One region of the Pseudoalteromonas sp. Z9A4 genome, then DNA from elsewhere that is predicted to be linked to it. Evidence: predicted binding sites of a transcription regulator. Region 1 holds the regulator's gene; the other holds the start of a gene.

The links. The regulator ArgR, encoded in region 1, controls arginine synthesis, uptake and breakdown. The targets are predictions, from matches to a motif close to ANTGAATANNTATTCANT.
Region 2: a site for ArgR is predicted at 2,496-2,513, ahead of gltB (glutamate synthase large subunit). Genes of this name have one in related genera too.

What each region holds. Positions count from the first base shown of each region.
Region 1 covers NZ_WTLA01000002.1:163,314-171,878, reverse strand. Annotated here, with positions in the region: gene mdh (malate dehydrogenase) at 1-698, opposite strand, end outside; gene argR (transcriptional regulator ArgR) at 924-1,391, shown strand; gene GQR54_RS02425 (Dyp-type peroxidase) at 1,408-2,307, opposite strand; gene GQR54_RS02420 (ABC transporter ATP-binding protein) at 2,356-3,405, opposite strand; gene GQR54_RS02415 (iron ABC transporter permease) at 3,406-5,037, opposite strand; gene GQR54_RS02410 (Fe(3+) ABC transporter substrate-binding protein) at 5,037-6,041, opposite strand; gene GQR54_RS02405 (hypothetical protein) at 6,979-7,494, shown strand; gene GQR54_RS02400 (tRNA-uridine aminocarboxypropyltransferase) at 7,505-8,185, opposite strand; gene lpdA (dihydrolipoyl dehydrogenase) at 8,509-8,565, opposite strand, start outside.
Region 2 covers NZ_WTLA01000013.1:58,191-62,406, forward strand. Annotated here, with positions in the region: gene GQR54_RS11200 (Grx4 family monothiol glutaredoxin) at 63-401, shown strand; gene GQR54_RS11205 (2OG-Fe dioxygenase family protein) at 1,177-1,971, shown strand; gene gltB (glutamate synthase large subunit) at 2,615-4,216, shown strand, end outside.

The sequences.
Region 1 (8,565 bases):
CGAGCTGCAGCAGCACCCATAGATAACGTAGCTGAACCACCGCCTGCTTTAGCATTTACAACTTCAGTACCCGCATTTTGGATACGTGGAGTAAGTGCAGCAACTTCTTCATCAGTGAAAGAAACACCTTCAACTTGAGAAAGTAGAGGAAGAATAGTTGTGCCTGAGTGACCACCAATTACTGGTACTTTCACAGTTGCTACGTCTACGCCTTTAAGTTCAGCAACAAATGCTTCTGAACGAATAACGTCAAGCGTAGTAATACCGAATACGCGTTTAGCGTCGTAAGTACCTGCTTTTTTGAATACTTCAGCAACGATTGGAACTGTGCCATTTACTGGGTTAGTAATAATACCTACTAACGCTTTAGGACAGCTAGCAACAATGCCTTCTGCTAAAGTTTTGATGATGCCAGCATTTACATTAAATAAATCAGCACGATCCATACCTGGTTTACGTGGCATACCCGCTGGGATAAGAACGATGTCAGAGCCTTCAAGCGCTTTGTTTAATTCGTCTGCGCCAAAGCCTGCTACTTTAACATCTGTTGGGATGTGAGAAAGGTCAACCGCAACACCTGGTACTACTGGTGCAACATCATAAAGTGATAATTCAGAGCCAGCTGGTAAGCCTGTTTTTAATAATAAAGACAACGCTTGGCCGATACCGCCTGCAGCACCTAATACAGCAACTTTCATTGGAATTCTCCGTAATTTGAGGTAGGAAACATTTGTGGCTCTTAAGATAATGAAATTAGCGACTAAAAACAAATTTATCCTGTCTATTTCAAGTATATTTTCGACCATAGTCGTAAACTTTTGTGATTTAACGCATCAAACTGGCAAGTTAACTAAACAACTGCTGCATAATTATTCATTTTTGTGTAGAATTTGCGGCATAAATAACAAAAACGAATAAAGACTATGCAACCACAAGATAAACAAGAAGCACTGGTAAAAGCATTTAAATCACTATTAAAAGAAGAAAATTTTGGCTCTCAAGGCGAAATAGTTGATGCATTAAAAGATCAAGGCTTTGACAATATAAGCCAAAGTAAAGTATCGCGCATGCTAAGTAAATTTGGTGCTGTACGCACACGTAACGCCAAACAAGAAATGGTTTACTGCTTACCAGCTGAAATGGGTGTACCTACGGCTAAAAGCCCATTACGCCAATTAGTAATCGACATTATGCACAACGAAATGATGATCATTATTCGTACCAGTCCTGGTGCAGCACAATTAATAGCACGATTATTAGATTCATTAGGTAAAGCAGATGGCGTACTAGGCACAATTGCAGGCGACGATACTATTTTTATCGCCCCAGCTAAAATATCTGAAATAGACGTAACACTTGAACGTGTTCGCATTTTATTTGATACGGTTTAATAACTAAATTAGTAAACTAAATCTGTTTTAAAAACCCGACTGAAGGTGCAAAAAAAGCAGAACCCATATCGGCTTGAGTAAAATCAAGCCAGTGGTCGTAACAATCTCCTTCCCCTAAACGACTATTAAGTACTTTTTCAAATGCGGTGCCCGTACAAGCGCATGTAATTGATAACATTCCCTGCTCATACACATCGCCATAAGGCATGCTCTGATTTAATAGTAGCGGTTGCCCGTCTTCGTCTTTTAGCTCACTTCGCGAAGCATGGCTGGTTTCGATCGCGGGGGTAATTAGTGTGTTATCAAGGCGCGTACGCCCCATTATTTGTTCTTGCTCACTCAATGATAAGTGCTGCCACATAGTTAAGTCATGCTTATAACGTTGTACATGAATATAACTCCCCTGATCTTCAAAATTACCAGGGTTACTAATTAAAGCCGTAGCGCGTTTTTTTCTTCCATGCGCGGTGTCGCCACCATAAATAAAACCATTAAAATCACGACCATCTAAAAAGCGAAAGTTACGAATTTGCTCTACCAGCTCAACATCGGGGGCAAATAGTTTTAAAATTTGCAGCGCAAATAAATGGTTAACGTCTTCACGGTCAGAGCGAATTTGCACAAATAAATCGCACGGTTGTACGCTCATTTGGTGATCGCTGTGGTTTATATTAGGAAAGCTCTGTAATTCACTAGGAATGAACTCTGGGAGAATATGCGGCCAATACTGGGCGCCAATAGCAACCATACAAGAGAGCATTGATTCTGAAAATTGATCGCTAAACTCTTCTTCAATAGCGCTTACTTGTTTTAACTTTGCGCGAAGTGATTCATCTTGACCATCAAACACATTAAAAAATAAGTGCAAACCGTGTAAGTTTGCTTCAGCACAAATCCCTGATTGCGCTTGCGCCATTGTTATTCCTTAATTTTACAGATAAAAACACAGCGAATAACAAATTAATTACGATTCGAAAAAATTCACCGTGTGAGGTTTTATTTTTATTATAACCTGCTCATCATTTTCAAATGACTGGCCATATTGTGCAGCAACTTCAATTTCTTGTTCATCAATAACAACCGAATAAACATACGCAGAACCAATAAAGCGACGACTTATGATTGTAGCTCGCTTGCTGAACTTGTCACTCTGGTTATCTACCACTAATTCTATTTGATGAGGGCGCACATATATAAGCCCTACGCTTACGCTATGCTTATTTTCAACATAGGACTCGACTAAACCAAATGGTGTTCTGTATTCAGTTGCTGTTAACACTTCTGCGTTCAAGTATATGCCTTGACCCAGAAATTCTGCAACCTCCTTTGAACATGGCGCTGCAAAAAGCTGCTCAGGCGTGCCTTGTTGCTCAATTTTACCGCGATGCATAATGGCAAGTGTATCTGAAAAGGCAAACGCCTCTTCTTTTGAGTGTGTAACAAATACAGCAGATACTTGAGTTGCCTTAATAATTCGACGTATATCGGCAATTAATTCAAAGCGTACTTGTGTGTCGATATTTGAAAAAGGTTCATCAAGTAGCAATAAACTAGGCTTATAAGCTAATGCACGAGCAATAGCTACGCGTTGTTGTTGACCACCCGATAACTGATGCGGGAACCTGTCGGCACAGCCAATTAAATGTACCAGCTTAAGCATTTCATCAACGCGTTGCTGCTTTTGAGCTTTACTCATTTTACTAAGCCCAAATGCAATATTATTTGCCACCGTTAAATGCGGAAACAACGCATAATCTTGAAACATCATGCCGATGTTACGGTGCTCAGGCGAGACAAACGATTGCTCATCACTCACTAATTTACCGTCTATAAAAATAGACCCTTGCTTAGCTTCAATTAAACCTGCAATCGCTTTTAACGTGGTCGTTTTGCCGCACCCACTCGCTCCGAGTAGGCAAACAATTTCATCTTTACCCACCGTTAAATCTAAATTGTGGATAACCTTTGTACCGTTATAGTGATAGCTCACGCCTTGTAAAATTAAACTACTCATTTAACTACGCTGCTCCATAGAACGATTAATAAAATACAAAGGAATAAACCCAACAATAACAATAAATAATGCCGATATTGAAGCAAGCTCTAACTGCTCGTCACTCACATACTGAAATACATGAGTAGCTAAGCTTTCAAAATTAAACGGTCTGAGCAATAGCGCAGCCGGCAGTTCTTTCATGCACTCAATAAATACCAATAACGCAGCAGTAAGCAATCCTCTTCGCAGTAAAGGTAGGTGCACTAAACGCAGTGTTTGTCCTTGGCTTTTACCCATTGATTGGCTTGCCATATCAAGTGATGGGCTAATACGTAAAAAACTCGACTCAATTGCTCCGTGTGCAATGGCGTAAAACCTAACAATATAAGCAATAATAATAGTAAGAATGCTACCTGTAAGCAGTAAGCCAATATCTAAATTATACGGCTCGAGCGCTGTGTTAATGGTGTTCTCTAATAATGTAAGTGGTAACAAAACCGCAATAGCGAGTACTGTGCCAGGCAACGCATATCCTGTGCTTGCTAAACGCCCAGGAATAAGCGGATACGTTTGCTTTGCCACACGCTGATAAAAAACGACAAAAATACTCAACGTAATCGTTATTAGGCTCACAACCCCAGCCACTTTTAAACTTTGCCAAGCGTAACTAAAAAACTCTACATTCCATGCTTTATCAAAGTAGGTAATGGCGTAATTTATAAGTACTGCAATAGGGATTACAAACGCGATAAATAAAATAAAGCTGCAAAATGCCGTTGCGAGCCAAGCTGACTTTCCTTTTAATACATAGAGAGATTCACTATTTACACTTGATTGGCGCTCAAATACCGCTTGGTTACGACGACTAAAGCGCTCTGCCATTAATGCTAAAAATAACAGTAATAACATCACACCCGATATTTTAGCTGCCGCTGTAAGTGAGTAATAACCAAACCACGTATCGTATACGGCAGTCGTTAATGTACTTACGGCAAAATAACTCACTGTTGCAAAGTCAGCCATGGTTTCCATACTTATAAGCGCAAGAGCCGCCACAATAGCCCCACGAGAGAGTACTAAGCTTACTTTAAAGAAACTTTGCCAAGGAGATAATCCCATTAACTGGCTAGCTTGTACTAATTTGAATGACTGCTCGCGAAGAGCCGTTTTAAAAATCAAAAATAAATACGGATAAAGCACCAAGGCAATCATAACGATGGCCCCGGGTAATGTACGTATATCAAAAAACCAATAGTCATTAGGCGATTGCCAGCCAAACCATTCTCTCAGCGCTATTTGCACCGGGCCCGCATAATCTAATAAATCAGTGTATACATAGGCAATAATATAGGTGGGCATAGCAAGGGGCAGCATAAGTGCCCATTCAAACTGTTTTTTACCCGGGAAACTACAGTAAGCCGTTAGCCACCCAAGTGGCAAAGCTATGGCGCAGCTAAGGACGCAAACACCTAAAACAAGCAATACGGTATTGGTTATGTAATCCCAAAGCACGGTATCCCACAGGTGAGAAAACACCTCAGAGCTACCTTGTAGAGATTCAAAAAGAAGAAAAAACAACGGGGCCGATAGAATTAAGCCAGTCGACCACGCAAAGAGCTGCCATTTAGACAGCTTAAATTTATTAGTCATTAAAGATCGAACTTCACCTCATCAATTAGCTTAAGTGCTAACGGACGATATTTACTAATCTCATCAAGTGGCAAGCTGTCTTCTTTAAAACTCCCCCAAGAGGCAACCAAACTTGATAGTTCAACACCCGACTTAACTGGATACTCCATATTTAATGAGGCATACATGTTTTGTGCTTTGCTGTCGGTCATATATTCTATGAGCTTTAATGCATTTTCAGGGTTTTTAGCATATTTGGTAATAACCGCACCCGATACATTTATGTGTGAGCCACGATTAGTTTGATTCGGAAAGTTAATATTTACGGCCTCTGCCCAACCTTTTTGTTCTTTATCTTCTAGCATTTTACCAAGGTAGTAGCTATTACCTAATGCCAAGTTACATAAACCTTCTTTAACGGCTTTAACTTGAGCACGATCGTTACCTTGAGGTTTACGTGCTAAATTAGCCTTAACACCTTCAAGCCACTCTTTGGTTTGCGCTTCACCATGGTGTGCAATCATAGAAGCCACTAAACCTAAGTTATATGGATGTTTGCCAGAGCGCGTACAAATTTGTCCTTTGTATTTAGGATCTGCTAAATCTTCATAAGTGAGCTTAGGTAACTCACCAACTCGCTCTTTTGATGAATACACATTACGCACTCGCTTAGTAAGCGCGACCCATTGGCCATCACCGTCACGAAAAGCTGCAGGCACGTTATTATTTACACTGTCACTTTTTATAGTTTGTGTTAATTTTAAATCTTCTAATTGAATAAGCGCACTAAAATTAGAGGTTAATACTAAATCGGCTTTACTATGTTTACCTTCACGTTTAACACGCTCAATTAACCCTTTTTTAGCAAAAACAACATTGGTTTTTATTCCCGTTTGTTTTGTAAAATCGTCTAAAATTGGCTGAATCAAAAACGGCTGACGAAAAGAATATATATTAACAACGTCACTTGCAAAGGCTGGTGCCGATGCTGCTAACCCTAAAACAAGTGTAAATACTGTCTTCATTATTTCACCTAAATAATTGTTATTATCATCGAATTCTACCGCGCTCATTCAAAAAGTGCACACTTTAAATAAATGTAAATATGTAAATAACGCCCAAAAAGGAAATGCAGTGTAAGAGATGTCTCACGGATGTGACAGCTAATGAGTAAAAATCAAGATAAAAAACACACAAAAACAACCTAAGCACCTGTATTAATTTAACTTTTACATTATTACTATTGCGTAAATACTAATTGAATGTAGTTTTATCCCTATTTTAGTTGCTCTATTGCACTATAATTTACGCATCAACCAAGCAATGACGCTTATTGAGTAAAAGGAAATGGACTGCTTACTCAACCAACCAATGATTAGGTTACCAGGACAACACGGATTTTAGGACAGGCTCAGGATGAGTATCACAACGCAATGTTGTAAAAAGGACAGCGTCAGGAAGATGCGAAAAGGATAACAACACGGCTAAGTTGTTTAACAGGATGTTTAAGGAATAAATGGACAGGCCTTTAAGGCAACACAATGGATTGGTTAAAATAGGGATACACTAGGAAGTGTAATTAAGGATTTGGTAATAGTATTTACCCTACAGGATGTTTAGGAATTTAAGGATACAGGCCCGGATGGTCTACATTACATAGAACTAAAAAGTAATATAGTAATAAACATGGATTAGTAAAAATTGGAGTTGATTAAGTTCAATTGCAGGATGCAGAAAATTAGAAGATTCCGCAAGCGCGCCTAGAGATAGAGCGCGCTTTTCTTTACCTAAAATTTGGGTTTAGTAAAGCTCTAAGCAACTACCACTAACTTTTGCAGGGTAATACTGCATCCCAGCTAATCAATATCAACACCTTCAAATACTTTATTAATATTTTAAATTTCGCTAAGTTTTTCATTAATTGCGCCGATAACTAAGTAACGCAAGGATCATAAATACTCAATGGATATGAATTTTAAAACGCCGCAAAGCAATACCTTTTTATGTAAAGTATCAGACGCAAGTACAGCAAAACCAATTGGTGTTTTTGGTGCCCAAACTCCCAACAAAAATCCGTATAAAGCTTTATTTAGCCCCAAAGGTTATAACTTTTTAAATATGCCAATGAGTGAGTTTAAAAACATACTTAACGTAATTATCCAGTTAGAAAGCGATATTTTTATTAGTAAATGGGGTGAGGGTTCTCGACCTGATGAATTTAGTTATCAGCTTAATAGAATAGCAAACGCTATTGCGACTACTCACTTTAAGGGAAAAACCGATATTAGCTGTTACTTTTTAAAGCGAGTCGAAGAGGCTAAGGATATGATTGGTGAGGACTGCACCTCGTTTATTCAGGCTCACAATAGCGTAAGCCAATTATATAATACGGTTTTACAATTAACATCTGAAGAAGGCTTCAGAGCAATTCAAAATAAAGCACTTGCTCACTTAAAAGAGCAGCAAGCTTTCGCTTAACTGCGTAAAACTACTCTTCTAGCGGTCGGCCTTTATTGCGCTTACCAAGCAAATACGCATCACGAAACTTAATAAAATGCTGTTCTAATTTAGAAGATGCATCCATTTCTCCCGCAAGCGCTAGCACCATAATAGCCACTTCAGCAGTGCCTAGTTGATGCGCATGAGGGGCAACACGTAATCGGTAATCAGATAGTTTATCAGCAGTAACAGAAAGTACAGGCAAGTTATCTAAGTATGGGCTTTTGCGAATCATTTTTTTAGCTTCACGCCAGGTACCATCTAAAAATATAAATAGCGGTTTTTTACCCTCTTCAATACTTATTTCGGTAATGGCCCTGCCCTCTTCTACATCTTCAGCAGGGAATACTACCATTGGCTGATATTGTGAATCGCTTATCAAAGCTAAAAGAGCGGGGTTAGGGTCTGTTCTATCCCATCTAAATGCGTGGTTATCTGGCACTATTTCAGCAATTAAGCGCCCAGTATTAGAAGGTTTAAAACTTTCATTGTGATACATTAATAAGCACACAGCTGCTTTACAATCTGCATGCTCAACACCTTTACAAATACAGTAGTGCTTAGCTATTAAGCATTGCTCACAGCGATCTAATTTACCGCCTCGAGCATTAAACTCTCGACGGGATTCACTTATTTGTTGAGCGCGTAATGCTAAAACTGAGTTTTTCACTGTATTTACCTTCAATTAATTAAGCGCGCATTGTAACGACTTATCGCTATTTAATCTTATATTTATAGTCATACCAACCTGCATAAATCTTTGATCAATTTAACGAATTAAATTGCACTATAACGTCGTTAAAAATTTTTTATTTAAAACAACTAGATACAAAAACTTTTGCCTAGTTCTAGCGTAATTTTCTTAACGTTAAATAGACCCCATATATAAGCAGATTGGTATCATTGAATTAATTCAACATCTCTTAAATTAAAAACCAGACATAAAAAACCCAACCGAAGTTGGGTTTTTCAAACAAATGCTAAAAAGTTAAATTACTTCTTTTTAACTGCTTTTTTGTTTGGCAAGTCAGTGATCGAACCTTCAAAAAT
Region 2 (4,216 bases), on a different contig from region 1:
GGTCACGATGAGTTATTTTCAAGACCTAAATATATTTAGCTATCGTTACTTTGAGGTTGTAGATGGAAACCATTGATAAAATTAAACAGCAAATTTCAGAAAACCCAATAATCCTTTTCATGAAAGGGTCACCAAAATTACCAAATTGTGGTTTTTCTTCACAAGCATCGCAAGCGTTAATGTCATGTGGTGAACCATTTGCATACGTTGATATTTTACTTAATCCAGACATTCGTGCTGAGCTTCCAGCATACGCAAATTGGCCAACATTCCCACAACTTTGGGTAGATGGCGAATTAGTTGGTGGTTGTGACATTATTATCGAAATGTTTCAACGCGGTGAATTACAGCCGTTAATTACAGAAACTGCTGCTAAATATAAAGAAGCTGAAGCAGAGTAATTTATTAGTCAACCTGCTATCAGGTTATTAAGCTCTTTAAACACAAAGCCACTTTTTAAGTGGCTTTGTTGTTTTTATAAATGAGGTATTACCAGCACTATAATTTTTACTATAAACCTTTACTTAGCCCACTTGGTTACAAGCCTTACGCCGCAATTAAATCGCCCCTTGATTGAACAAACTCCAATCCACAAAGAACAACACGCTCTGGTAGCGTGCCAATTATTAAAGTATTGAAATTCAGACGGTTTTATTTTTTCGAGATTATTAATATGTACGCGGACATAAATAGTGTCCGTTGCAGTTAGGTTAGTAAATAAAATTCACTATTACAAGAATAACACGCTTAGTATCAATTTCATCTATACCCAAACCACACTCAAAGTGTAAGTTTTAACACCAATCCTTTGGCGTTTCACAGGCACTTACTTTCGGCGTTTTGCTTCTTAAAAGGATCACCTTGATATTAAGCCCCTGTGAGACGCTGCGCTCTGCATCTCTAGGTGGTTTCGGTATATGATGCTTTGCATAACTATCTATATACAACTTATTTTTTATCAACTTCTTATACCTGCTTGAATAAATATTTTGACAAACGAAACAGTGCTTTAATTGAATGAATTTTAACCCACGCAGAACATCAGATCTTACCGCTTTACTGTCGTTTTTTATTTTTTGTACCTTTTATGTAATAAAATTCACAGCGTTAATTTTAAGTTAACACTGTGAACTTTAGATAAGCAATGTTGCTTGTCATCTATATAAGTGGGAAAAAATGAAAAACATTAATTACGAACACGTAAGAGTAACAAGTGTACAACCTCTACCGAACTATTACTCATACTGGCCACAACATGTAACCCAAGATATTTTGCAAAGAAGTTGGAGTAAAGTAGATATCAATGAGCATATTAACTTAGCTGAATGGCAACGTTACCTAGAAGACTTACCGAGAGATAGTTATGTTGACGCGCGGTGGAAGAGGATGTCGTGGATTTACTTGGATCAATCAGGCGAAATTAATACCCTTGATGGTTGCCCTATGGCGCAAGGTGGAAGCTATAATGATGCACAAACAATGGCAGACAAATTACGGTATTATCCGGCTTTAGATAGGGGTTTTTTAGCGCGAAATGATGTGCAATCATTTGTAAAAGCATGGGCTGCGCTTTGGGGTATTAATCCCAAAGAACCAATTTTAATACAGATAAATGGTATAAAAGGGGCGACGTCGATTGATCCTCTTCAAGGTCAAGGCACTCACCAAGATGGTAGTCATTTTTTAAGCATACTGGTGGTAAGCAGAGAGAATGTAACTGGAGGGGAGAATACGCTTTATGAGGATAAAGCTGGACAGCGTAAAATAACCCACACAACCTTAGTACCGGGTGAAATAATGCACATTAGAGATAATGAAGTCTTTCATAATGTATCATCTATAAAGCCTTTAAAAGATGATATCCCTTTTGAACGGTTTGTTATTATTATAAATTGCCGTTTCAACGACTCTTTCCAAAATAAGATATTACGCCAATATTTCCCAGATGTTGTGCTTAATCAAGTTAGTTAAAAAGTTAGTAAAGTTGGCTAGTAAAGCTAAGCTAACGATCTCTAAATAGTGTATTTCTATTAATAGGGATACACTATTTAAATAGCATATTGGTCATGTGAATAATATCTCAACTTAGATTTGTGTGTTAAATAATTGAAATTTATTTTTAATATGAATTTAGGGCTATAGCTGAACTTTTTAAATTTACTTAGTAAATAAAAATTTATTATTAATAGATTAAAAATGCCGCAAATTACAGTAACTATACTCATCATCATCAAAATAGGGGGAGGTTAAACCTAAAATTTACAAAAAGAGAATAAAACTATCTAAATGTTAACTGAATAGCTTATCTGTAATTGAATACTTATTCACTTACGCCCTGCTTTACGTTTACGTAAGCTGTCACTATGAAGGCTCTTGTTTTTACAATATGTTAAACTTGACACCAGTGTCATGAAAAAATAGTGGTTAAAATAACGCTAAATGTTAAAAATAATGATAAAAAGAAATCTTGCTATGAAGTGAGAAATATTCAAGAATGTGAATATGTATTCAAAGTGCTATTGACTCTATTTAAGATAGAGGCTAGTTTTGTCCGTCTGTTAGCAAATCGTCGAGCAGTTCATCCACGCTAACAGTGCAGCAAGGGGAGGGGTCTATGTTATACGACTCAAAGTTAGAAAAAGAAAATTGTGGCTTTGGCTTAATTGCCCAAGTTAATGGCCAGGCTAGTCATAGGCTTATACGTACTGCTATTACAGGGCTGGATCGCATGCAGCACCGTGGTGGTATATCTGCCGATGGTAAAACAGGTGATGGCTGTGGTTTATTATTACAAAAACCAGATAGCTTTTTCCGTGCTATTGCTAGTGAACATAACTGGCACTTAGGCAAAAACTACGCAGTGGGAATGATATTTTTAAATTCAGACCCTGTCTTAGCACAGGCTGCAAAACAAATACTTAGCGAAGAATTAGAAAAAGAAACGTTAAATATTTTAGGTTGGCGCGTTGTGCCAACCGACCCATCTATGTTGGGTCCTATTGCTGTACAGCAATTACCAGGTTTTGAACAAATTTTTGTTAGCGCGCCAGAAGGTTGGCGTTCTAAAGACTTAGAGCGTCGCTTATATGTAGCACGCCGCCGCGCTGAAAAGCGCATTGTTGATGACGAAGCTTTCTATATTGCAAGTCTATCTGGTTTGGTAACTATCTATAAAGGCTTAATGATGCCTGCAGATTTACCAAATTTTTACCTGGATTTAGCTGATATTCGTATGACGAGTGCGATTTGTGTTTTCCATCAACGCTTTTCTACTAATACTCAGCCGCGTTGGCCTTTAGCTCAACCTTTCCGCTATTTAGCACACAATGGTGAAATTAATACTATTGAAGGTAATCGCCAGTGGGCACGCGCACGTTCATACAAGTTTGCGTCACCGCTTATTCCTGATTTACAAAGCGCAGCGCCGTTTGTAAACGAAACCGGTTCTGATTCATCAAGCCTAGATAATATGCTTGAACTATTTTTAGCTGGTGGCATGGATTTATTCCGCGCTATGCGTATGCTCGTACCACCTGCATGGCAGAAAAACCGTGCAATGGACGACGATTTACGTGCATTTTACGACTTTAACTCTATGCATATGGAACCATGGGATGGCCCGGCAGGTATTGTTATGTCGGATGGTCGTTTTGCGGCTTGTAACCTTGACCGTAATGGACTTCGCCCAGCGCGTTATGTAATTACACAAGATGGCTTTATTACGCTTGCATCAGAAGTGGGTATTTGGGATTACACTGCCGATGAAGTAGTTGAAAAAGGCCGTGTTGGTCCAGGTGAATTATTAGTTATTGATACTAAGCTTGGCAAAATTTGGCACTCAGATGAAATCGATCAAGATTTAAAATCTCGCCACCCTTACAAGTCATGGCTTGAAGAAAACGTTAAGCGTTTAGTTCCATTTGAAGAACTTACTGAGCAAGACGCCGGTAATCGCTCATTTGATGACGAAACGTTAGTTAAATATCAAAAAATGTTTGGTTATACCAACGAAGAGCTTGATAGCGTTATTCGTGTAATGGGTGAAAACGGCCAAGAAGCAACCGGCTCAATGGGTGATGACACACCATTTGCTGTGCTTAGTGAAGGGCATCGGTCGTTGTATGATTACTTCCGCCAAAAATTTGCGCAAGTAACAAATCCACCTATCGATCCACTGCGTGAAAACCATGTAATGTCGCTTGCGACATGTATTGGT